3 linked regions of the Pseudorhizobium banfieldiae genome follow. The protein of the gene in region 1 interacts with the protein of each later gene in a pairwise test. Links are inferred from orthologs where the notes say so. Each region holds a gene or a part of one and is shown on either strand. Other genes may lie near its edges. The genes, in order: ung, ndk and NT26_RS19735.

What was found.
Region 2: the proteins of ung (region 1) and ndk interact in binary tests that used the Escherichia coli proteins (3 or more experiments, as listed by UniProt). The link is inferred for Pseudorhizobium banfieldiae from one-to-one orthologs.
Region 3: the proteins of ung (region 1) and NT26_RS19735 interact in binary tests that used the Escherichia coli proteins (3 or more experiments, as listed by UniProt). The link is inferred for Pseudorhizobium banfieldiae from one-to-one orthologs.

Annotation. Positions count from the first base shown.
Region 1 is NZ_FO082820.1:2,494,444-2,501,912, reverse strand. What follows is about bases 319-3,049. They hold ung (uracil-DNA glycosylase), read left to right. Parts: upstream 319-1,204; coding sequence 1,205-1,894; downstream 1,895-3,049. Other genes in these bases: NT26_RS12290 (alpha/beta hydrolase), read left to right, coding at 2,988-3,049; NT26_RS12295 (VOC family protein), read left to right, coding at 2,029-2,961; NT26_RS12305 (VOC family protein), read left to right, coding at 801-1,196; NT26_RS12310 (YbaN family protein), read right to left, coding at 319-602. Also shown: NT26_RS12315 (heme ABC transporter ATP-binding protein), read left to right, coding at 1-221; more of NT26_RS12310, read right to left, coding at 237-318; more of NT26_RS12290, read left to right, coding at 3,050-3,602; NT26_RS12285 (aldehyde dehydrogenase family protein), read left to right, coding at 3,680-5,107; NT26_RS12280 (ABC transporter substrate-binding protein), read left to right, coding at 5,245-6,009; NT26_RS12275 (transglycosylase SLT domain-containing protein), read right to left, coding at 6,061-6,633; NT26_RS12270 (transglutaminase-like cysteine peptidase), read left to right, coding at 6,916-7,464. UniProt on the Escherichia coli protein: Excises uracil residues from the DNA which can arise as a result of misincorporation of dUMP residues by DNA polymerase or due to deamination of cytosine.
Region 2 is NZ_FO082820.1:1,144,389-1,152,060, forward strand. The notes cover bases 3,041-5,974. They hold ndk (nucleoside-diphosphate kinase), read left to right. Parts: upstream 3,041-4,263; coding sequence 4,264-4,686; downstream 4,687-5,974. Other genes in these bases: NT26_RS05510 (DinB family protein), read right to left, coding at 3,041-3,360; NT26_RS05515 (glutathione S-transferase family protein), read left to right, coding at 3,495-4,184; NT26_RS05525 (hypothetical protein), read right to left, coding at 4,734-5,237; NT26_RS05530 (CGNR zinc finger domain-containing protein), read right to left, coding at 5,234-5,776; NT26_RS05535 (branched-chain amino acid ABC transporter permease), read left to right, coding at 5,838-5,974. In the rest of the region: NT26_RS05495 (hypothetical protein), read left to right, coding at 1-290; NT26_RS05500 (methyl-accepting chemotaxis protein), read left to right, coding at 287-1,885; NT26_RS05505 (ZIP family metal transporter), read right to left, coding at 1,901-2,674; more of NT26_RS05510, read right to left, coding at 2,851-3,040; more of NT26_RS05535, read left to right, coding at 5,975-6,734; NT26_RS05540 (molybdenum cofactor biosynthesis protein MoaE), read right to left, coding at 6,735-7,196; moaD (molybdopterin converting factor subunit 1), read right to left, coding at 7,199-7,453; pgsA (CDP-diacylglycerol--glycerol-3-phosphate 3-phosphatidyltransferase), read right to left, coding at 7,456-7,672. UniProt on the Escherichia coli protein: Major role in the synthesis of nucleoside triphosphates other than ATP. The ATP gamma phosphate is transferred to the NDP beta phosphate via a ping-pong mechanism, using a phosphorylated active-site intermediate.
Region 3 is NZ_FO082820.1:4,085,425-4,093,020, reverse strand. The notes cover bases 1,427-4,284. They hold NT26_RS19735 (class I SAM-dependent DNA methyltransferase), read left to right. Parts: upstream 1,427-2,016; coding sequence 2,017-3,552; downstream 3,553-4,284. Other genes in these bases: NT26_RS22865 (restriction endonuclease subunit S), read left to right, coding at 3,549-4,284; hsdR (type I restriction-modification system endonuclease), read left to right, coding at 1,427-1,937. In the rest of the region: more of hsdR, read left to right, coding at 1-1,426; more of NT26_RS22865, read left to right, coding at 4,285-5,033; NT26_RS19725 (winged helix-turn-helix domain-containing protein), read left to right, coding at 5,079-5,327; NT26_RS19720 (hypothetical protein), read left to right, coding at 5,444-6,061; NT26_RS22495 (HNH endonuclease), read right to left, coding at 6,347-7,213; NT26_RS19710 (UvrD-helicase domain-containing protein), read right to left, coding at 7,581-7,596. UniProt on the Escherichia coli protein: The subtype gamma methyltransferase (M) subunit of a type I restriction enzyme. The M and S subunits together form a methyltransferase (MTase) that methylates A-2 on the top and A-3 on the bottom strand of the sequence 5'-AACN(6)GTGC-3'.

The sequences.
Region 1 (7,469 bases):
TCGTGCTCGCCATCCTTCACGACCTGAACCTGGCGGCTGAATTCGCAGATCACCTGCTGGTACTCGACAAGGGGAGGGTGGTGTCGCAGGGCGCGTGCCTCGAGACCGTCAAAGACGCCACGATTGGCGGCGTCTACGGGATTGCCGGTGCCGTCGGACGGCTTCCGGCAGAGCACATCCCCTTCGTGCTGCCGCAGGCGCGGTACAGGCCGGGCGCCTGACAGCCTGCTGCGGCTTCAGGCGGATGGCGGCTCTGGTCGTGTCACGACGTAGATGGCCGGCAGGATCATGACAGCCGCGACGATGGCCGCGCGCAGTCCCGGTGGAGAGGTGACAAACCAGAAGAACGCGTAGCTAATCGACATCATCACCACGGCGGCAATCTTCGCTCGTCGGGGTATTGCTCCCCGTTCTCGCCAATCCCGCAAGGGGCCGCCAAACCTCGGGTGATCGAGCAGCCATGCCTCCAGGCGCGGCGAGGATCGGGCGAAGCAGGCGACCGCCATGATCAGGAAAGGCGTGGTCGGGAGGATCGGCATGAAGGCGCCGAGGATGCCGATCGTAAGAAGAAGCCAGCCGAGGCTGAGATAGACGATGCGCATGAAGTCCCTTTCCGGACCAGCCGGTTTCCATCCATGCCATGCGGCGCCGACGCGGGGCACAGCGCCATATGATCATCCCGCCCGCCTATTTCAATCAGCCGCGACGCCGCAAGCTCGATGTGAATTGCGCGATAGCGCGATTGGCAACGGGCGCAGGATTTCCGATAAAGCCATCCGATGCACTAGAGGAGTTGTGACGTGGCAAAGATGATCCATTCGATGATCCGGGTGCTGGACGAGGAACGATCGGTCGATTTCTACCAGCGTGCCTTCGGCCTCCGGATTGCGGAGCGCGTCCCTTTCGATGGTTTTAGCCTTAACTATCTCTCCAATCCGGAAACCGGCTTCGAACTGGAGCTCACGGTCAATGCCGGACGCGACAAACCCTACGACCTGGGCGACGGCTATGGCCATCTCGCGGTGACGGTCGAGGACGTCGAGGCCGAACACAGGCGCTTCAGTGAACTTGGCTTCACCGTGGGCAAGCTCGTCGACATGCCGCGCGACGGCAAGCCGTTCGCGCGCTTCTTCTTCGCTACCGATCCGGATGGCTACAAGATCGAGGTGCTGCAGCGCGCTGGCCGGTTCCAGTAGAGGCTGCCGTGGTGGAGGGGGTGAGACTGGAGGAGAGCTGGAGACAGGCGCTGGCGCCCGAGTTCGGCAATCCGTACATGAGCGAACTGCGCCGCTTCCTCATGAGCGAGAAGGAAGCGGGAAAGCGTATATTCCCCAAGGCAGGGGAGTATTTCCGGGCCCTCGACCTGACCCCGCTCGACCAGGTCAAGGTCGTGATCCTCGGGCAGGACCCGTACCATGGCCTTGGCCAGGCCCATGGCCTCTGCTTCTCCGTGCAGCCCGGCGTGCGGATCCCGCCGTCGCTCGTCAACATCTACAAGGAACTGCAGAGCGATCTCGGCATCCCGCCCGCCAGTCATGGCTTCCTGGAGCATTGGGCGAGGCAGGGTGTTCTCCTCCTGAACAGCGTGCTGACGGTGGAGGAGGCGCAGGCTGCGTCGCACCAGCGCAGGGGGTGGGAACGGTTCACCGATGCCGTAATCCGCGCCGTCAACGAAAGATGCGACGGCGTCGTCTTCCTGCTCTGGGGCTCCTACGCCCAGAAGAAGGCGGCCTTTGTCGACCGCGACCGGCATCTCGTCCTGCGCGCGCCGCATCCATCGCCTTTGTCGGCGCATAATGGCTTCTTCGGCAGCCGGCATTTTTCGCAGGCCAACGCCTTCCTCGTTTCCAAGGGCAGACAGCCTATCGACTGGAAACTGCCGGAACGGGTATGATTTCTTGAACGCCCTTAGCGGGGTCTTCGTATGAAATGTGAACAATGCGTTCGTTTCGGCTCTCTATGCGAAGGCGGTCGCAATGGCCAAATATAGCCCCAAGAAAGGCTCACGGAGCCAGAAAGGGTTTTCACATGCTCGACCAGATCAAGGGGCTGCATCACGTCACGTCGATGGCGGCGAGCGCCCGCACCAACAACAGGTTCTTCACCGATACGCTCGGCCTGCGCCGGGTGAAGAAGACCGTCAACTTCGACGCGCCGGACGTCTACCACCTCTATTACGGGGACGAGGTCGGTACGCCCGGCTCGGTGATGACGTACTTCCCGTTCCCGCATATCGCCCGCGGCCGTCCCGGTTCGGGGGAGGTGGGGACCACGCTGTTCTCTGTTCCGGAAGGGTCGTTCGGATACTGGAGAGAACGGCTGACGAAGGCGGGCGTCGAGGGACTGAAGACGGACAGCGCCTTTGGCGAAAACCGGCTTCACTTCGCGGGGCCTGATGGTGACGGGTTTGCCCTCGTTGAAGTCAAGGATGATCCGCGGGAAGCCTGGACCGGTAATGGCGTCGGCGAGGATCACGCGATCCGCGGCTTCCACTCGGCCTCGCTGCGGCTGCGGGACGAGGGGGCGACGGCGGAACTCCTGAAGTTCATGGGTTATGATAAGGTCGATGCGAAGGACGGTGTCCAGCGCCTGCGTATTCCGGGTGGCAACGGTGCCGACGTCATCGACATCGAGACGATGCCGAACATCAATGGCGCCCGGCTCGGTGCGGGGTCGGTCCACCACATCGCCTTCGCCGTCGAAAACCGCGAGAAGCAGCTCGAGGTCCGCAAGGCGTTGATCGATACCGGCTACAACGTCACGCCGGTTATCGACCGGGACTATTTCTGGGCGATCTACTTTCGCACGCCCGGCGGCGTGCTGTTCGAGATCGCCACCAACGAACCCGGCTTCGATCGCGACGAAGACACCGCGCATCTCGGCGAAGCGTTGAAACTGCCCACGCAGCACGCGCATCTGCGCGCGATGCTCGAAGAACATCTCGAACCGTTGGACGCTTAGGATGTTAGGCGCGCAAGGAGGCAATCATGAGCCATGACAGTTACGTGCACCGGGCGCGGCCCGGTGCAGCCGGTGCGCCGATCTTCTTCGTGTTCCACGGGACCGGCGGCGACGAGAACCAGTTTTTCGATTTCGGTGGCCACCTCTTGCCGGAGGCGACCATCATCTCGCCACGCGGCGACATTTCGGAACACGGAGCGGCACGCTTCTTCCGTCGCAAGGCGGAAGGTGTCTATGACTGCGAGGATCTGGCCCGGGCGACGAACCGCATGAGCGAATTCGTCGCCGCGAACCGGGAGTTCTACAAGGCAGGCCCGGTCATCGGGCTCGGCTTTTCCAACGGCGCCAATATCCTTGCGAGCATGCTGATCCACAAGCCGGGCCTCTTCGAGGCCGCCGTGCTCATGCATCCGCTCATCCCGTTCGAGCCAAAAGAAAGGACGGAGAAGGTGGGTGGAAGGGTCCTCATTACCGCGGGAGAGCGCGATCCGATCGCCTCCGTAGAACTGACCCAGTCGCTCGCCGATTATTTCCGGCGGTCGGGCGACGAGGTGGAGCTCGAATGGCATCCGGGCGGGCACGAGATCCGTGCGGTCGAGATCGATGCGGCCAAGCGTTTTCTCGCCCGCTACGGCAGCTAGAAAGGCGAGGCATTCCGCTTGCGGATGGATCGGGTGTGCCCGATAGTGAAGCCGCCTTCCGCAGCGGAGCCTCGCCCATGAGCAATCACCTCAAGTTCTTCATCGACGGTCGCTGGGTGGAGCCGGCCATTCCGGTGGCCCTCGATGTCATAAATCCTGCCACGGAAGAACCGTTCACGCAGATTGCGCTGGGCTCGTCCGAGGACGTTGACCGCGCTGTGGCTGCCGCGAAATCGGCCTTTCCCGCATTCTCGCTCTGGTCTAAGCAGGAACGGCTGACGCTGCTCCGCCGCATTCTTTCCGAATACAAGGCTCGCTACGAAGAGATTGCCCGGGCGGTGAGCCGTGAAATGGGCGCACCGATCGCGTTTGCGCGCGACAGTCAGACGGCCGCCGGCAAGGCGCACCTCATCGCGACGATCGAGGCGCTGGAGGACTTCGTCTTCACCGAACGGCGCGGCACGACCATGGTGGTGCGCGAGCCGATCGGCGTCTGCGCATTGATCACCCCGTGGAACTGGCCGCTGAACCAGATCGTCTGCAAGGTTGCCCCGGCGATCGCCGCCGGCTGTACCATGGTGCTGAAGCCGTCCGAGATCGCGCCCGTCAGCGGCATCATCTTTGCCGAGATCATGGAGGCGGCCGGAACACCCGCGGGCGTCTTCAACCTCGTCAACGGCACGGGACCGGACGTCGGGCAGGTGATGGCTGGTCATCCTGATGTGGACATGGTCTCGTTCACCGGCTCCACGCGCGCAGGTGTCATTGTTGCCAAGACCGCAGCGGATACCGTCAAGCGTGTGGCGCAGGAGCTCGGCGGTAAGTCTGCCAACATCATTCTCCCCGATGCCGATCTTGAACACGCGGTTTCGGAAGGCGTCGTCTCCTGCTTCGGCAATTCCGGACAGTCCTGCGACGCGCCGACCCGCATGCTGGTGCCAAGCGATCGGCATGGCGAGGCGATGGGGGTCGCACGGCGTGCTGCGGAGCGAATGAAGGTGGGCGACCCGCAGGCGGCCGATACCGATCTCGGGCCGGTCGTCAGCGAGCAGCAATACGACAAGATCCAGCGCTTGATCGAAGCGGGCATCAAGGAGGGGGCGACGCTCGTGACAGGCGGTCCCGGGCGGCCCGAGGGGCTCAATCGCGGCTATTACGTCCGGCCCACCGTCTTCGGCAACGTCTCCAACGACATGACGATTGCCCGCGAAGAGATCTTCGGCCCTGTCCTGTCCATCCTACCCTACAATGACGAGGAGCAGGCGATCGCCATCGCCAACGACACCCTCTACGGTCTCGCAGCCTATGTGCAATCCGGAGATCTGGAGCATGCCCGCAATGTTGCGGCCCGGTTGCGAGCAGGTTCCGTCTACGTCAACTATCCGGACTGGGATACCCGAGCTCCCTTCGGCGGCTACAAGCAGTCCGGCAACGGCCGTGAGTACGCCGACTGGGGCATCCACGACTTCCTCGAGATCAAGGGCATCGTCGGCTACGGCGGGTGAGCGCCGACTGTCAGCGCGTGTCGCAGTCGGTGAGGACGTCCCATGACCGCTCGATGGACACGAAAACGGCTTCTCAAGCGGCGTCTCCTGCCGCTAGGATGCCGTACGGCCCCGTGCCGTCACAGAGGATGGAACACATGAAGAAAACACTGCTAACATCGACAGTCTTCGCCATGACCGCCGCCTTTACGTCCTTCGCCGCAGCGCAGGACGCCGAAATTCGCATTGCGACCGAGGGAGCATACCCGCCCTTCAACTTCACGGATACGGATGGGTCGCTGAAGGGCTTCGATGTCGATATCGCCAATGCCCTTTGCGAGGAGATGAAGGCGAAGTGCGCCATCGTGGCGCAGGACTGGGACGGCATCATTCCCGGACTGATGGCCAACAAGTACGACGCCATCATCGCGTCGATGAGCATCACCGAGGAGCGCAAGCAGCAGATCGACTTCACCAACAAGTATTACACGACGCCGCTTGCCGTCATCGCGCCGAAGGACGGCGACGTGAAGGGCGTGTCGGTCGAGGACCTGAAGGACAAGGTCGTCGGTGCCCAGGCCTCCACGACCCAGGCCAACTATGCAACCGACGTCTATGAGAAGGCCGGCATAGAGGTGAAGCTCTATCCGACGCAGGAAGAAGCGGCAGCCGATCTGCAGAACGGTCGTATAGACGCGCTGATCTCCGACAAGTTCGTCGTTGTCGACTGGCTGAACGGCGACGGCAAGGATTGCTGCGCCATGGTGGGCGACGTGCCGGGCACGGAGACAGAGGCCGGCATCGGCATCCGCAAGGGCGAGGAAGAGTTAAAGGAACGCTTCAACACGGCGATCGACGCGATCGTCGCCAACGGCACCTACGGCAAGATCGTCGCCAAGTACTTCCCCTTCGATATCTACTGATCGGGCCGAAACGATCTTATGCGGCCGCCGGCTTGTCCGGCGGCTTTTTCGTCAGTAGCCGCAGGAGCGCAACTGGGCCTCGTATTTCTGCGCCATGCCGGCGGAGCGCTGGGCCGCCTTCCTCGCCGTCGGTGTGAAGTTGCCACGGGAATAGCCCGCATGGCCGGAATAATAGGCGAGGTAGAGGTTGTAGGTGTCGTTGCGGGGGATGCCGTTCTTGACGCTGCTGCGGTTGTGATACCAGCCGACGAAGTGGATCGCGTCGCCGAAATCGCTGCGGCGGGCCGACCAGCGTCCGGTGGATCGCTGGTATTCAAGCCATGTGCCGTCCAGCGCCTGCGCGTAGCCATAGGCAGACGACTGCCTCTTCCACGGGATGAAGCCGAGCAGCTTGGTGCGGGGCGGGCGGGCATGCGCCTTGAAACCTGACTCCGTGTAGATCGTCGCCATCAGTACCGGGACCGGGACGCCGAACTCGCGCTCGACGTTCCTCGCCTCTCGCGACCAGTTGTTGAATAGCCCGTCCTTCTGCTCGAACACTGCACAGGCATTGTTGATCCGGCTCGGTGCCGATGCGCAGGCAGACAGCAGCAACAGGAGCGCGATGGAGAACGCAATACGCATCGCTTAACCTCTCGTTTCGGAAGATTAATGACGCGTAAAATTTAACGAAAGGTTTCAGGGCCGCGGCCGCGTGCACGAAAGGCGTCCCGTCGCGACCTGTGCCAAGACAGGAAAAAATCCGATTTCCATAAAATTGCATCTTTCGACTTAAGCGCCCCGAAAAGGCGTTCGTCTATGGTGAGGGCATAGGCGGCATGAAGCCCATAGATCCGAGATGACTTCGGAACATCAAGCGAGACGGCGGAAAACGCTGTCCATCAAAACAGGGTTTCGAACATGCCGATGAAAACTCTCCTTGCTGTGGCATTCATGGCAGCTCTCGTCTCTGGTGGCTCCGCGCAGGCTGGCGGCCCCGGCGGCTTTGCCCGCTCCTTTGCCTCGTCGCCTGCCGTCCAGTACGACCTGGCGATGAACGGTCCGATCCGGTCCAGTGTCGGAGCGGAAGTACCGGCCCTGACCGAGTCCCTCGCCGTGGAACTGGCGCGCATCAACCGCAGCGTCAACACGTCCATCAGAGCCATCGACAGCTACCTCGACGGCTTTGCGCCGGATCTCGCCAGCGCAATCGGCAGCGAGCGCTGCCACGATTGTGCGGATCTGAAGCGCGAACGTCTCGCTGCGCTCGGCTGGCCTGCCGGTGCTATGCGGATTTCCTACGCGCTGACCAGCTCCGGCAGTGTGGAGCGGGTCCTCGTCGTCTCGACCGACCGAGGGCAAGTGATCCTCGGTGAGCGCCTGACGATGATCGGCAAGCGCGTCACGGCCGGTTCCCGTTCTTCGGCAAGCACCTGGGCGCGGGGCGCGATGCGACCGGCATACGCCGACATCTGACCTTC
Region 2 (7,672 bases), 1.4 Mb from region 1 along the record:
GCTTCATAGTCTTGAATTTCTGCGTCTTCTTGCTGCTGATCTTCTCGGTTTGGGCCCTGCCCAACGGCCGGTTTGTCCTGGTCCTGACGGATCCCGATGCGGCACCCGATTACCCTCTCTCGGTCATCGCGAACGCTGGTGGCGCCTTCGTCGCCCAGGGTCGCTTCCCGTGGATGACCGTTGCCCACTCCGAGGCCCCGGACTTTGCAGCCCGGCTTGCAAGCGCAGGCGCGGCTCTGGTCCTCAACCATCAATTGGCACTCGGTTGCCTGGAAGGAAACAAAGGATGAGTTCACTTGCATTGCTACGCTACAAGGCTGCGGGCGGCATTGTCGGTCTGTTGTGGATCAACCTGCTGCTCGTGGCGGTTCGGGAATTCTTCAGTAGCGACGGCTTCTCGCTCGCTCCGGTGCTCGCCACCCTCGTGATCGTCGCGCTTGCGACCGCGGGCTGGTGGAAGGATCGCATCGGCTCCGCGACCCGCATCGTCACCTCCATGGCGCATGCCGCCACGGTCGCCATGCTGGTCTATTCCTTCTCCGGATCGCCGCTGCAGATCGACATCCACATGTACTTCTTCGCCTCCCTGGCGATCTGCGCCGTGTGGATCGACTGGAAGGCGCTGCTCGCCTATTCGGCTCTGGTGGCGGTGCACCACCTCGCTCTCTTCTTCGTCATGCCGCTGGCGGTCTTCCCTGGCGAATCCGATTTCTCGCGCGTCATTCTCCACGCCGTGGTCCTGATCGTGCAGACCGGCGTGCTCGTTGCCCTCACGCATGCTGTGGTCAATGCGTTCGAGGCTTCCGACGCAGCAGTTGAAGCCGCCACCAAGGCCGAACGCAATGCGGTCGAGATGTCGGAGCGGGCCCGGGAGGCGGATCGCGAGGCTGCCGAGCAGCGGGCGATGAACGCCGAGGAACGGGCGCGTGAGGCGGAGGCGACCCAGCTGGTTGTCGAGCGTCTCGGCACGGCACTGTCCGAGCTGTCGACCGGCAATCTGGCTCATCGCATCGACCAGCCGTTCCAGGGGGCGCTGGATGCATTGCGGGACTCCTACAACTCCTCCGTCGACAATCTCGAGTCGGTCCTCACCCAGGCCGGCCTTGTCGCAAACACCATTCGTGGTGGTACGGCCGAAATTGGCCGCGCCACCCACGATCTCTCGGTACGGACCGAGCGCCAGGCAGCCTCCGTGGAGGAAACGGCGAGCGCGCTCAGCATTCTCACTCAGACCGTCAACGAGACCGCCAGTGTGGCCGAGCATGTCGATCGCATGGTGGACAAGGCGCGCGATGGTGCGGAGCGCTCTGGAGCGATCGTGACCAATGCGGTGGAAGCCATGAGCCGCATCGAGAATTCGTCTCGCGAGATTGGCCAGATCATCGGCGTCATCGATGAAATCGCTTTCCAGACCAACCTGCTTGCTCTGAACGCCGGCGTGGAGGCCGCCCGCGCTGGTGAGGCCGGCAAGGGCTTCGCGGTTGTCGCCCAGGAGGTCCGTGAACTTGCCCAGCGGTCGGCCAATGCCGCCAAGGAGATCAAGGCGCTCATCAATGCCTCTGGTGCGGAGGTCAACAACGGTGTGACGCTGGTGAACCAGGCCGGCGAGGCGCTGACGGTGATTGCCAACGAAGTGCGCCAGATCAGCGGCGAGATCCAGAGGATCGTCTCCGGTGCACGCCAGCAGGCGACGGGCATCTCCGAGATCGACGGCACGATTGCCGAGATCGATCGAGGTACGCAACAGAACGCGGCCATGGTGGAAGAAAGCTCCGCGGCGGTTCAGGCCCTCCTCAACGAGGCGGTGGCGCTCGAGAACCTCATGGTGCGCTTCAAGCTATCGAAGGATGGCTCTGGGCATTCGATGGGCCGACGTGCGGCTTGAGACGGCGTGGCTCGCTCACCCGAGCCAGACGTCGAGGAACAGCATGAGCACCAGCCCGACGGCAAGGCCAAAAGTCGCCTGCTTCTGATGGCCGCTGCGGTGGGTTTCGGGGATGATTTCGTGGCTGATCACATAGAGCATGGCGCCCGCAGCGAATGCGAGTGCCCAGGGCAGCAGCGGTTGTGACACGGTGACCAGTGCTGCACCGATGAGCCCACCGACCGGCTCGACGAGGCCGGTGAGCGTGGCAATGACGAACGAACGCCACTTGCTATAGCCTTGCGCGAGGAGCGAAACAGCGACCGCAAGTCCCTCCGGCGCATTCTGAAGGCCGATTCCGACGGCGAGCGGCAGCCCGCCTTCGATGCCGTTGGCCCCGAAGCCGACGCCGACGGCCAGCCCCTCCGGGACGTTGTGGATCGTGATGGCGATGACGAAGAGCCAGATCCGGCGCACCGAGGCGCTGCTCGGCCCCTCGCGTCCGCTGTCGAAGTGCTCGTGCGGCAGAAACTCGTTCATCAGCGAAACCGTGCCCATGCCGACAAGGATGGCGATACAGGCAATCGCCGCGGGTATCGCTCCCGCACCGAAGCGCTGCTCCGCCGCTTCGAGTGCCGGAATGATCAGCGAGAAGAAGGACGCCGAAAGCATCACTCCCGCGGCGAAGCCAAGCGACAGATCGCGGAAGGCGCCGCCCGGTCGCCGCCCGAAAAGCACAGGCAGCGCGCCGACGGCGGTGCATAGGCCGGCCAGCAGGCTCCCGAGGACGCCGAGCAACAGTGGAGACATCTCTTCAATCATCGCGCGTGACCATGGCCTTGTGGCAGCAAGGAGCGAACCGATGTGGAGCGTCAGCCGCCGGAACAGAGGCGTCAGATATGGGAGGCAAGAGCCACGTCAACGCGGACTGTCTCCGTCATCGTGGCATCGCCGGGTTGGTCTGGCACGGCAGACCCCGGTGCGCACTACATCCACCGGGAGCCATCGCTGCGGAGGAAATAGACGAGGTCCAGCACCAGCGACGGTCCGCCGAGCGATGTCAGGATGGCATGGACTTGGCCGCGGTGATGGGTCTGGTGGTTGAACACGTGGGAGAGAACAGGCCCGAGCGGCTGCGTTATGGTGGTCGGATTGGAGATGGTCGTGTAGGTGAAGTCTCCGGCAATCCGCTCGTCGTTCAGGCCATCGACGAAGCCGATGATCCGCTGGTCCTCGGCGGCTCGAGCGTCTCGAAGAGCGGAAAAATCATCGAAAAGAACGACATCCAGTGCCTTCGGTGCCTCTCCTTGCACGGTCATCCGGCTCATCCAGATACGGTCCGCCACCAGCAGGTGGTTGAGCGTGCGATGGATCGAACCGAAGAACGCACCCGCGTCGGCGCGGTAGTCCTCGTCGCTCAGGTCTTCGCATGCGGCGTAGACGCGGCGATTGGCCCAGCGATTATAGTCGGCAAACATCTGGAAATGGCGGCGCATTGCATCCTCCTGGTTCGCCGCATCTTAGCCCGATCGGAATGTCGGCGGGATGATTGCATCTATGAATTTTGCTGATTGGATATGCGGGCGCCGCTCGGTCACAATCGGTATGATTTCAAGCGATCGGAGACTCCATGACCCGTGTCCTTTATTCCCTCTGCGGCCGTGACGAGAACCGCCCTTTCTCCCCGCACTGCTGGAAGGTCTCCATGGCCCTGGCTCACAAGGGCCTGGATTTCGTCGAGCGGCCCTATCCGTTCACTGCCATACCCGAAATAGAGGAGGGGTTCTCAAAGACCGTCCCCATCCTTCGCGACGGGGATCGGCTGGTGCGCGACAGTTTCGAGATCGCCGTCTATCTGGATGAGACCTATCCGGATCGTCCGACGCTGTTTGGCGGGGAGGGTGGCAGGGTCCTGTCGCGCTTTGTCGAGAGCTTTTCGCAGATGGTCCTCCACATGCCTGTAACGAAGATGGCGATCATGCACATCCACGACATGCTGGATACGCCGGACCAAGAGTACTTTCGGGCCAGCCGGCTCGATCGTCTGGGCAAGGAAATCGAAGCCGTCGCCGCAGAGGGCGACGCGGAGCGGGAGACCTTTGCTGCGAGGCTCGAGCCCGTCCGCCGCACGCTGCATTTCCAGCCGTTCCTGGGCGGCGACAGCCCGCTGTTTGCCGATTACATCCTCTTCGGTGCCTTGCAGTGGATGCGGGTGACAGCCGGCCCGCCTCCCTTGGCGGCGGACGATTCCGTCATGCAGTGGTTCGAGCGCTGCCTTGACCTTCATGATGGTCTCGGACGGCGTGTGACGGCCGCGTGAAATTCCCGGGAGGCCCTTGTTTCCAGAGCAGAGGGCGGGTAAACACCGCCCACTTTCTCGGGAAACAAAGGAATTGACGATGGCGATTGAACGCACGTTTTCGATGATCAAGCCGGACGCCACCAAGCGCAACCTGACGGGCGCCATCACCAAGGTGTTCGAAGACAACGGCCTGCGCGTCGTTGCCTCCAAGCGCGTCTGGATGAGCAAGCGCGAAGCGGAGGGCTTTTACGCCGTTCACAAGGATCGCCCCTTCTTCGGCGAACTCGTCGAAGGCATGACCTCTGGTCCGACCGTGGTCCAGGTTCTGGAAGGCGAGAACGCAATCCTGAAGAACCGCGAGATCATGGGCGCGACCAACCCGGAACAGGCTGCCGAAGGCACCATCCGGAAGCAGTTCGCACTTTCGATCGGGGAAAACTCGGTTCACGGTTCCGACGCTCCGGAAACCGCTGCCCAGGAAATCAAGTACTGGTTTGCAGACACCGAAATCGTCGGCTGATCTGCCGTCAGATGATCTGGAAAAGCCGGCCGTCGCGCCGGCTTTTTTCATTTGGGGCAGGACTCGGGAGAGAAATCGGTCGAACCGTCGGGCCTGAACACCTCCGGGTTCCGGTCGTAGGCAGGGCCTAGCGAAAGCGGCTTCGCGGGCAGTACGTCCTGGTCGACATTCGATGCGATAGTTGTCTTGATCATCTGCAGCTCGTCGCCCCCCTGGTCGAGCAAGCGGATCGTGACGCTATAGGGCTTTCCCTTCTTCACGCAGTGCACCGGAGTGCTTTCCAGGACGATCTTCTCCATTGTCGGAAACAGCTTCTGCTCCACCGTCAAAGGCGACCCGCCGCGAGGATCCTCGAAACTTGCCTCGGCCACACCGCCTTCCGGCAGGGGAGCCAGTTTGCGCAGCGTGACGAGGTAGGTCGCCCGTGCCACCCGATAGTTGAACACGAAGATCTTGCCCGAAAGCTCCACGACGTCCTGATCCGCCTTATCCCGCTGGCAGGCGGCAAGGGTAATCAAGGCCATCATCGCAACCACCCAACGCTTCCTCAAGGCATCGCCTCCTTCTTGCGCCGGTAGTGGCGGTTCGCCTTCACGCGGTTGCCGCAAACGGCCATGTCGCACCAGGTGCGGCTCCTATTGCGGCTCCGGTCGACGAACAGCCAGCCGCAATTGCCGCAGATCTTCAGGCGGTCGGTCTCCGCCAACAGGCGTAGCGCCGAGCGAGCCGTTGCCGCCTCGAGCGTCGCCTCGCTTGCGGACTGCTTCAGCATTCGTGCGCAAGCCTGCAGCAGGTTGGCGAGCAGCACGCGATCGTCATGGCCTTCGACGCGGCGGCGGAAATAACCGTCGATCGCCTCACGCAGGGCGAGGAAATCCTTCCGGTTCGGCTCCGCGACCGGCTTGATTTCTCCGAACAGAGCCCGCTCTGCCGAGAATTCCGCTGCAGCAGCGGAGAAGGCCTGCATTTGCTCGGTGACCTCAAAGCGGTCTGTACGGCGGGCCGGATCGGAGCGCAGGATGACGCTGTTGGCAACATCGAGAGCAAGGGCGCCACCCGAAAATCGATGGGGAGTCCAAGTGAAGATCATGTCTCTATTATAACCACCAAAAGTCGTTTGACCAGCTACATGAATGGTGGAATCCTGCGGCATGAGCTACCTTCTGCAGCAGATCGCGAATGCCGTGCCGCTTGCGACACTCTATGCCACCCTTGCCTTCGGCTATGCGATCGCCTTTGCAGTGACGCGGCGCGCCGACATCACCTATGGAGCGATCTTCGCCTTCTCCGGGCACCTTTATGTGTTGGTCGCCCACTTCGGGTGGAATGAACTTCGGCTCGTCCTGCCGGCCGCGCTGGCGCTGGGCGCTCTGGCCGCTCTCAGCGGCGGTGTGGCGACCGGCTTGGTCAGTGGCCGGTTCATCATCCGACCTCTGGCGAGCGTCTCTCCGAACGCTGTCATTGTCGGCTCGCTGGGGCTCGTGCTCGTCCTGATGGAGGGGGCGCGGCTTGCCGCGCAAACCCGCGAGCTCTGGCTACCACCGCTGATGAAGGAGCCGATCGTGCTATGGTCGGGCGAGGGCTTTCCGGTCACGCTGACGACCCTCCAGTGTCTCAGCACGGCGATCCTCCTGCTGCTGCTTGGAATGGGCGCGGTCCTACTTGTCAGGAGCACCTGGGGAAGGCGATGGCGGGCGGTCTCGGAGGATTCACGGGCTGCCGAAATGTGCGGGGTCGATGCCCGAACGGTCTTCGTCATTTCCTATGCCGCCGCGGCACTCATGGCTTCGATCTGTGGTATCCTTGCCACCTCCTACTACGGCACGATGGATTTCGGCGCAGGCCTTGTCTTCGGGCTCAAGGTGGTATTGATCGCGGCTGCGGGCGGCCACGCCAATCCGATCCGGGCCGCGGGCGGCGCCGCCGTGATCGGCTTCGCGGAGACCTTGTGGGCAGGCTACGGTCCCATCGTGTGGCGAGATCTGGTGATCGTCGGCGGCCTCGTGGCCGTGCTGGTCATGAGCCGCCGGGAGCGGATCGTGCCGTGACTACCGCCACTTCTCCCGCGCTCGATCATCGGCATCCTTGGCGGAGACCCAGTCACCTGCCGTGCCGTCGGCCTTGTGCTCCTTCTTCCAGAAGGGTGCGGAGGTCTTGAGGTAGTCCATCATGAGGCTTGCGCCGTCGAACGCGGCCTGCCGGTGCGGGGCTGCGGCGATCACCAGCACGATGTTTTCACCCGGCGCGATCTTTCCATATCGGTGGATGGCGGTCAGGCCCTGGAGCGAGAACCGCTCGATCGCGAGGTCTGCGATCCGCTGCATCTCGGCCTCGGCCATTCCCGGGTAATGCTCCAGTTCCAGCGCCGAAAGTGCGCCCTGCTCGTCACGGCAGAGGCCCGTGAACGTAACGACGGCGCCGATGCCGGTTCGCCCTCTGGTTAGCGCATCGATCTCCGACTGAAGGTCGAAATCCTGCATCTGGACCCGGATGAGGGGTGCTTCGGTCATGCTCAGCCGCCCGTCATCGGCGGAAATATGCCGATTTCGCGGGGGGTGCCGATCTTCTCGTGGTGCTCGACATGCTCCTGGTCAAGCGCCACCCGGATGACCTCAGGATACTGCAGTGCCGCCTCGTACTCCTCACCGAGCGTCTTCAGGTGGACCAGAAGATCGCGCACGGTCTTTACGTCGTCGGGCAGTTCGATCTCTTCCTCCGGCTTGCCGATCCGCTCACGCACCCAGGCGAAATAGATGAGCTTGGTCATGGTCAGTCCACCATGTGCTTGAGGCCAGCCTTGAAGTAGTCGTAGCCGGTGTACATCGTCAGCACGGCGGCCACCCACAGCAGGCCGATCCCCATTTCGGTCGTATAGGGCAGGACCTTGTCACCGGCGGGACCTGCCAACAGGAAGGCGATCGCCACCATCTGGATCGTGGTCTTCCATTTCGCGATGCGGGTGACCGGTACCGCCACCTTCAGCGCC
Region 3 (7,596 bases), 1.6 Mb from region 1 along the record:
CGAGCGACGCGCTTGAGACCACCGAGATCGAGGGCATGCTGAACTTCGCCCAGATCTACAAGGTCGCCGGGCTGGAGCAGAAACTGCCGGAGGATGAGGACCAGGTACAGGTTGCGACCGTCCAGTCGCTGATCGCTCGCATCCTCAACGAGCCGGATCCGGCCAAGCGCCCCACGCCCGGCACCTTCGACTGCATCATCGTCGACGAAGCCCATCGCGGCTACACGCTGGATGCTGAACTGCGCGAAAGCGATATCGGCTTCCGCAACATCGATGACTACCAGTCGGCTTATCGCCAGATCCTCGATTATTTCGATGCCGTGAAGGTGGCGCTGACGGCCACACCCGCTTTGCATACCCGCGAGATCTTCGGCCACCCGGTCTTTCATTATGGCTACCGTCAGGCCGTCGTCGAAGGTTACCTCAACGACCATCTGCCGCCGAAGCGCATCACCACGGCGCTATCCGAAGCCGGTATCCATTTCGATGGGGGCGCGGAAGTCGAGATCATCGACCGCAAGACGGGTCAGATTGATCTTTTCGAGCTGCCGGATGAAGTTTCGCTCGATTACGACCTCGCCGACTTTAACAAGCGGGTCTATTCGGAAGCATTCAACCGCATCGTCTGCCGTGCGATCGCCACGGAGATCCCACCGTCGAAGCTTGGCAAGACGCTGATCTTCGCCGCCCGGGATGCCCATGCCGATGACATCGTGCGCCTGCTGATCGAAGAACTGCAGGAGGAGTACGGCAAGGAGAACGTGCCGCATGGCATGGTCACGAAGATCACCGGCAATGTCGACAAGGCCGACGACCTGATCCTGAAATTCAAGAATGATCCCTATCCGAAATACGTCGTCACCGTCGACCTGCTGACAACAGGCGTCGACGTGCCCTCCATCTGCAATCTCGTCTTCGTCCGCAGGGTCAAGAGCCGCATCCTCTACGACCAGATGATCGGCCGCGCCACGCGGCTTTGCCCGGAGATCGGCAAGGAGCATTTCCGCATCTTTGACGCCGTCGATCTATACGCCGAGCTGCAGGAGATGAGCGACATGCGCCCGGTCGTCGTGAAACCGGATATAGCGCTTGGCCAGCTCGTCACGGATCTGCACAATGCGGAGACGGACGAGGACAAGAGCTGGGTCGCAGCCCAGGTCATCGTGCGCATGCGCAGTCTGGTGAAGCGCATGGATGCCGAGACCCGCGAGAGCTTCGAGCGCCACACTGGCGAAAGCGCCGACATGGCGCTGCAGCGTCTCTCCACCCGCTCCGGTGCCGAGTTGCAGCAGTGGCTGACGGACCATCCGCGCGCCGTCGAGCTGCTCGAACGCCGCCCGCTGACCACGGACAAGAACGATGGCGTGGTCATCTCTACCCATGAGGACGAGCTGCTGCGCATCGAGGAGATCTTCGGCAAGAACACGACGCCCGAGGATTATATTACCGGCTTCGAACGCTTCGTTCGTGAAAACATGAACCAGGTCCCGGCGCTGATTGCCGTCACCCAGCGCCCGCGTGATCTCACCCGCAAGGAACTCTCCGAACTCGCCGGCCTGCTGGACGAGAAGAACTATTCTGAGGCCATGCTGCGCGCCGCTTACGGCCGCGCCCGCAATGCCGATATCGCGGCCCATATCATCGGCTTCGTCCGGCAGGCAGCTTTGGGCGATCCGCTGATCCCCTATGCCACCCGCGTCGACAACGCCATCGTCAAGATCGAGGCCTCAAGGCCTTGGACGCAAAAGCAGAAGGAATGGCTGCGCCGTATCGGTCGTGCCCTGAAGGACAAGCCCGTGGCCGATCCGACCCTGCTCGACCAGGGCGCCTTTGCCGACAAGGGCGGCTTCAAGCGCATCGCGCAGGAGTTTGACGGTGCACTCGATGAGGTGCTGTACGCCTTCAACGAGGCAATCTGGGCGCCGCCCGCCGCCTGACCCCTCATACCGCCGTTGACCGAGGGCCACCGCTCGCTACAACCGCAATCACGATCCCGGATCAGATGAGAATCATGCCATGAATGCCAATGCCATCGTCCAGAAACTCTGGCGCCTCTGCACGGTCCTGCGCAAGGACGGCATCACCTATCAGCAATATGTCACCGAGCTGACCTATCTGCTGTTTCTGAAGATGATGGCAGAGCGCAACCGCGAGACGGGCAGCCTGCCCAAAGGCATGCGCTGGGCCGATCTCGTCAAGGCTAATGGTTTGGCGAAGCTGGAGCATTATCGCAATGTGCTGGTGACGCTGGGTGCCACGAGCACGCGGCTGGGAGAGGACGATGCCCTTGTGCTGCCCCCCGGAGAAGCTGCCAGTCCCGAAGAGCGAAAGCGTTATGCCGATGCCCGTTCGCTGCCGGAGATGGTGCAGAAGATCTTCGACAACGCCTCCACCTTCCTGCGTGAGCCACAGAACCTGACGACACTGGTCACAGCCATCGACGAGCTCGACTGGTTCTCCGAGGAGCGCGACCAGTTCGGCGATCTCTATGAGGGCCTGCTGCAGAAGAACGCGGAAGAAACCAAGCGCGGCGCAGGGCAATACTTCACCCCCCGCGTGCTGATCGAGCTGCTAGTCCGCCTCATGCAACCGCAGCCCGGCGAAGTCATCCAGGACCCCGCCGCCGGCACGGGCGGCTTCCTGATCGCCGCCGATCGCTACATGAAGGCGCGCACCGACGACTACCTGGGACTCGGGGAGAAAGAGCAGGAGTTCCAGAAGCGTCGCGCCATCCACGGCATGGAAAACGTGCCGGGCACGCTGCGCCTGCTTTTGATGAACCTTTATCTGCATGATATTGACGGCGATCATGTCGATCTCGGCGATACGCTCTCCGACAAGGGCAAGGGTCTCGGCCGCGCCAACCTCATCCTCACCAACCCGCCCTTCGGCCCGGCGGGCGGTGCGCCGACCCGCGATGACCTCTCCGTCACCGCAAATGTCTCCTCCTACCAGCTTCCATTTGTCGAACACTGCATCCGCGCACTGCAGCCCGGCGGCCGCGCGGCCATAGTCGTGCCGGACAATGTGCTGTTCGAAGACGGGCGCGGGCGCGAACTGCGTCGGATGATGATGGACTGGTGCGAGTTGCACACCATTCTGCGCCTGCCGACCGGCATTTTTTACGCGCAGGGTGTCAAGACCAATGTCATCTTCCTGACGCGGGGCAAGACCGAGACCGGCAACACGAAGGCCGTCTGGATCTATGACCTGCGCGCCCAGATGCCGAAATTCGGCAAGACCACGCCCCTGACGGAGGCCCATTTCGAAGGCTTCGAGCAGGCGTTCGGCAAGGACCCTTACGGTCAGGAGCGCGGCCCGGACGAAGGTGAAGCCGGCCGCTGGCGCCAGTTCAGCCGCGAAGCCATCGCCGCCCGTGGCGACAATCTCGACATCGCCTGGCTGCGCGAGGCGGAGGAAGAAGCCGAAGAAGGCCTCGTTGAGCCCGACGACATCGCCGCCGCCATCTTGGGCCATCTCCAGGCCGCGACGCTGGAAATCGAGGCGCTGATGGCCGAGCTTACCGACGAGCTGCCGGAGGCGGTGGAATGAGTTTCGGCGAGGCAATTACGGATCTTGTAAATGAATCACTCGATCCAATTCTTCAGTCAGCTCAGACATGGCAGCGCGTGCCGTTGGCCGAAGTTGTCGATATACTTAATGGGTATCCGTGGCCGTCTTCGGGCTTCTCAGGCGACCGCGGGCACCCCGTAATTCGAATTCGCAACGTTCTCGACGGTGAAACGTCGACCTTCTATGAAGGCGAAATCGTCGATGGCTATTGGGTTCTTCCCGGCGAGTTGCTCGTGGGAATGGACGGTGATTTCAATCGCAACTTTTGGAGCGGACCGACAGCACTGCTAAATCAGCGTGTTTGTAAACTGACGACAAAGCCTGGCTTTTACGACGCGAGGTTCCTGTACCATGTGCTCCCTGGCTACCTCGGGCTTATCAACAAACACACGTCATCGGTGACCGTCAAACATCTGTCATCGAAGACCCTCGGGGAGATACCCTTACCCCTCCCACCGCTGGCCGAGCAAAAGCGCATCGTGGTCAAGCTGGATGCGCTGAACGCGAAATCCGCCCGCGCCCGCACCGAACTCGCCCGCATCGAAACCCTCGTCTCCCGCTACAAGCAGGCCGTGCTAAGGTCCGCCTTTCTAGGAGCGATGACATCCGCTTGGCGTACTAAAAGAGCTGACCTTCAAACCGCGTCCGATTTGATCGATCGCACTCCGACACCGCCTCAGCCGAAAGGTGGCAGGGAGGCGACTGACAGAGTGATTCAGGGGAAGGCGGCATTGGCTATTAATGCTCCGGCTCGCGGGGCACCTCCAAAATGGCAATGGGTGCCGCTGAGCCGGATCGCTCGACAGGAAACGGGGCACACTCCAAGCCGGTCGCATCCAGAGTGGTGGGACGGTGAAATCCCATGGATCGGCATCAAGGACGCAGGTGCAAATCATGGGAGGATTATCGAAGAGACGATCCAGACCACGAACGAAGAAGGTCTTGCCAACTCCGCAGCGCGACTCTTGCCGGCCGGAACTGTTTGCCTATCCCGAACTGCCTCCGTTGGATATGTGACAATCATGGGCAAACCCATGGCAACCAGTCAGGATTTCGTCACCTGGACGTGCACGGAAGCCTTGGTGCCGAAGTTTCTCATGTATGCCTTGATGGCAGAGGGCGACGACATCCGAGAGTTCGGCAAGGGAACCACTCACACGACCATCTATTTTCCCGAAGTCCGCGCGATGCAAATTTGTCTCGCACCCCTCGAAGAACAACACGAAATCGTGCGCCGCATCGAATCCGCCTTCGCGAAAATCGACCGGCTGGCGAAAGAGGCAAAACGCGCGCTGGAGCTGGTGGGCCGGCTGGACGAGGCAATCCTGGCCAAAGCCTTCCGCGGCGAACTGGTCCCCCAGGACGAAAATGACGAACCCGCCGAACACCTTCTCGCCCGCATCCGCGCCGAGCGCGAGGCGGCGCCGAAGGGCAAGCGTGGGCGGAAGGGCGCAACCTGAGCCAGACAGAGTGACTGCAATCACTGCATCTTCTGGAGATTCTGAATGCCCATCGCCTCTCGCGCCACCTATTGCCGCTGGGTGCAAAATGCCCTGACTGCGCTCGGACCGTCGACACCAAAAACTGTCTACGACTGGATACGGAAGAACGAAGCGGTGCCCGCAGCCGACCTTTCGGGCCTCACCAGCGATGGCGAAAACCTGTTCGAGAAGGAGGTTCGCTTTGCCCGGTGGCAATTGCGGCAGGAGGGAACGATCATCAGCCCGAAGCGCGGCATCTGGGTGCTCAAATAGTCTGAACGAGGAGCAGGAAAGCTATGTCAGAGACCACAAGGACCGGCATCGCCGTAATTGAGAGCAAGTGGAACGGCGAAGACGTATCGATGCGAAAGAACGCATCGGTGAAGCCGATGTTCGACATGCTCTGCGACCTGCACTTCGGCAACACTCATGAGTTTACCTACGAGATGGTCGCGACAGCCCCTGCCCTAGCAGATGCAATCAAGCGAATGGCCTGGGACAAGGAGATCTCAACGATCTACCTCGCATGCCACGGCAACGAGCATGGTCTCCACCTTCATGGCTGGGAGGAAGTGGTGGATCGGAAGAAGCTTAGCAAGATGCTGCTGGAGGGCGGCACGAGAAGATCCTTGAGTGGCGTCTATCTCGGCGCCTGCGAATTCGGGACGAAAGAACTGGCGGCATTCCTTCTGGAGCGAGATCCGAAGCTTCGCTGGGTGGCTGGTTATCAACACGCTGCCGATTTCGTCGATGGCACGGCGCTCGATGTGATGTTCTTCAACGCGTGGTTTCGATATCTCGACGAGAATCCTGACGCCCGCCCGCGCGAAATCGTGGAATTGGTCGCACAATATTTGAGCGACACCTGCCGCGGGCTCATCAACACGCGCGAAGAAAACGGCCGCTCAGTTGAAGACGAGGACGCGCCCGGAATGGGGCTTGCAATTTTCGTCCGAGCCAGAGGCGCGAAAGGCGGGATCATCGACCTGCTGCGCGACTTCGACTAAGCAAGGGCACCCGCGTTCATGTGAACGATGGCTAGAGGTGGCTGGGTTTGTCTGAACAGGCCCAGGCATATCGCTAAGTCGATTTCCGCCTAGGAACGAGTTCGCTGGTAATGCCATCTCCAGATCGATCACGCCGGGGTTCGCGGCAGTCAAGTCATCAACCAAACGCTTCTCTGCTGATGAGTAAATCTCGGCTGTCTCAGCCCATCTGTCGATCAGCGATGCCGGAATAGTGTCTACGAGAGCATGGCTGTCGTAGGTGCGATTCCCGAGGACAAGGATTGCTTAAAGCCCTGCTGAAGCTCGGTGCATATCGAGGACCGCTTCACCCGGCAATTGGGCCGAGGTTTGCGGTGAGCGCAGTTTGCGGCCGTGCAATTCACCATACTCGCTGTTCTTTAGCCGTGGCGACACCAGAATCGTTCTTGAGATGGCGTCGATGGCGATCAAGCCGCAATCAAACAGCGTGTGCAGGTCGGCCCGCAAGAGAAGCCCGTTAGACAGGGCGTTCGTCGCCGTCCCGCGATACGGATAAATGTGCGCCGCCTCGAGGACGTCTGCGACAGTGCACCCAGTCATCGCACAGCGCCCCCCATAGGCGCTCATAAGAGCATCCCGAAACGCACGTTGACCCCGGCGCCTTGAAATGGAGCGCAGCACTCGTTGCCTTGCATCATCCACGCCGGAAGGATCGAACGCCTCATCATCGGCGTCCTCGGGGCGAATGGCAGCCATTTCCTGGCTTTGCCGCGTTAGAACGAAGCTTGTCGGGAAATTTCCAGAATGGCTGACATAGGCGAATGGACCAAGATAGCGGAAGCCGGCACCGGGATGTTCGTATTTGCGCCTGCGGAAGAAGACCAACAGTTCGAGGCCGCGGGGCTGATGTTCCAAAATGAGCGCATCGGTGCGGCCTGATGATTGTCCCTGCCAGTACAGGGTCTGTCCTTCGAGACGATCGCGGTACTGTGTACGATCCGATGTCTTCTCCTCGGTAATAAAAAGCCAGATCGAGGACGTTCCCTTCGGCCTAAATACGCCTGTGTTGAGCGTCGCGTCTATGATGCCAAATATTCTTCTTAGATCATCGCGCGTATAGACATGTTCCAGCGTCAACTGCTGTGATGTGTATCCTTGCAACTGCACTTCCACCTCTCTCGCTCCAAACCACCTGATACGGCGTTCCTGACCAACCGGCTTCTGAAGACGTGCCGCTGGAGGGTACTTTACTGAGCAAATGATCGTTGATCCAGACCGTGAGTCTTGCCAGGCGGAACGTAGAAAGGCTGACAGAGCAACAGACTCAAAAGGATGCCCATCAAGGGGAACATCGCGCGAGTTGGCGAGGGGATTCACCACACGCCCTCGCGTCCTAGGTATGGCCGCACGAAGCTCAGCGTCGAGAACGAAGAGAGGTGCTTTTGTAGCAAGAGCGAGACCCTTGACGCCAGCTGGCGAGCGCTCATTTTAGCTGAACTGAGCGACTGCGCCTCGCATCTCTTCTGCGGAACAGGCCGCGCTAGCCTCCGAAGAGA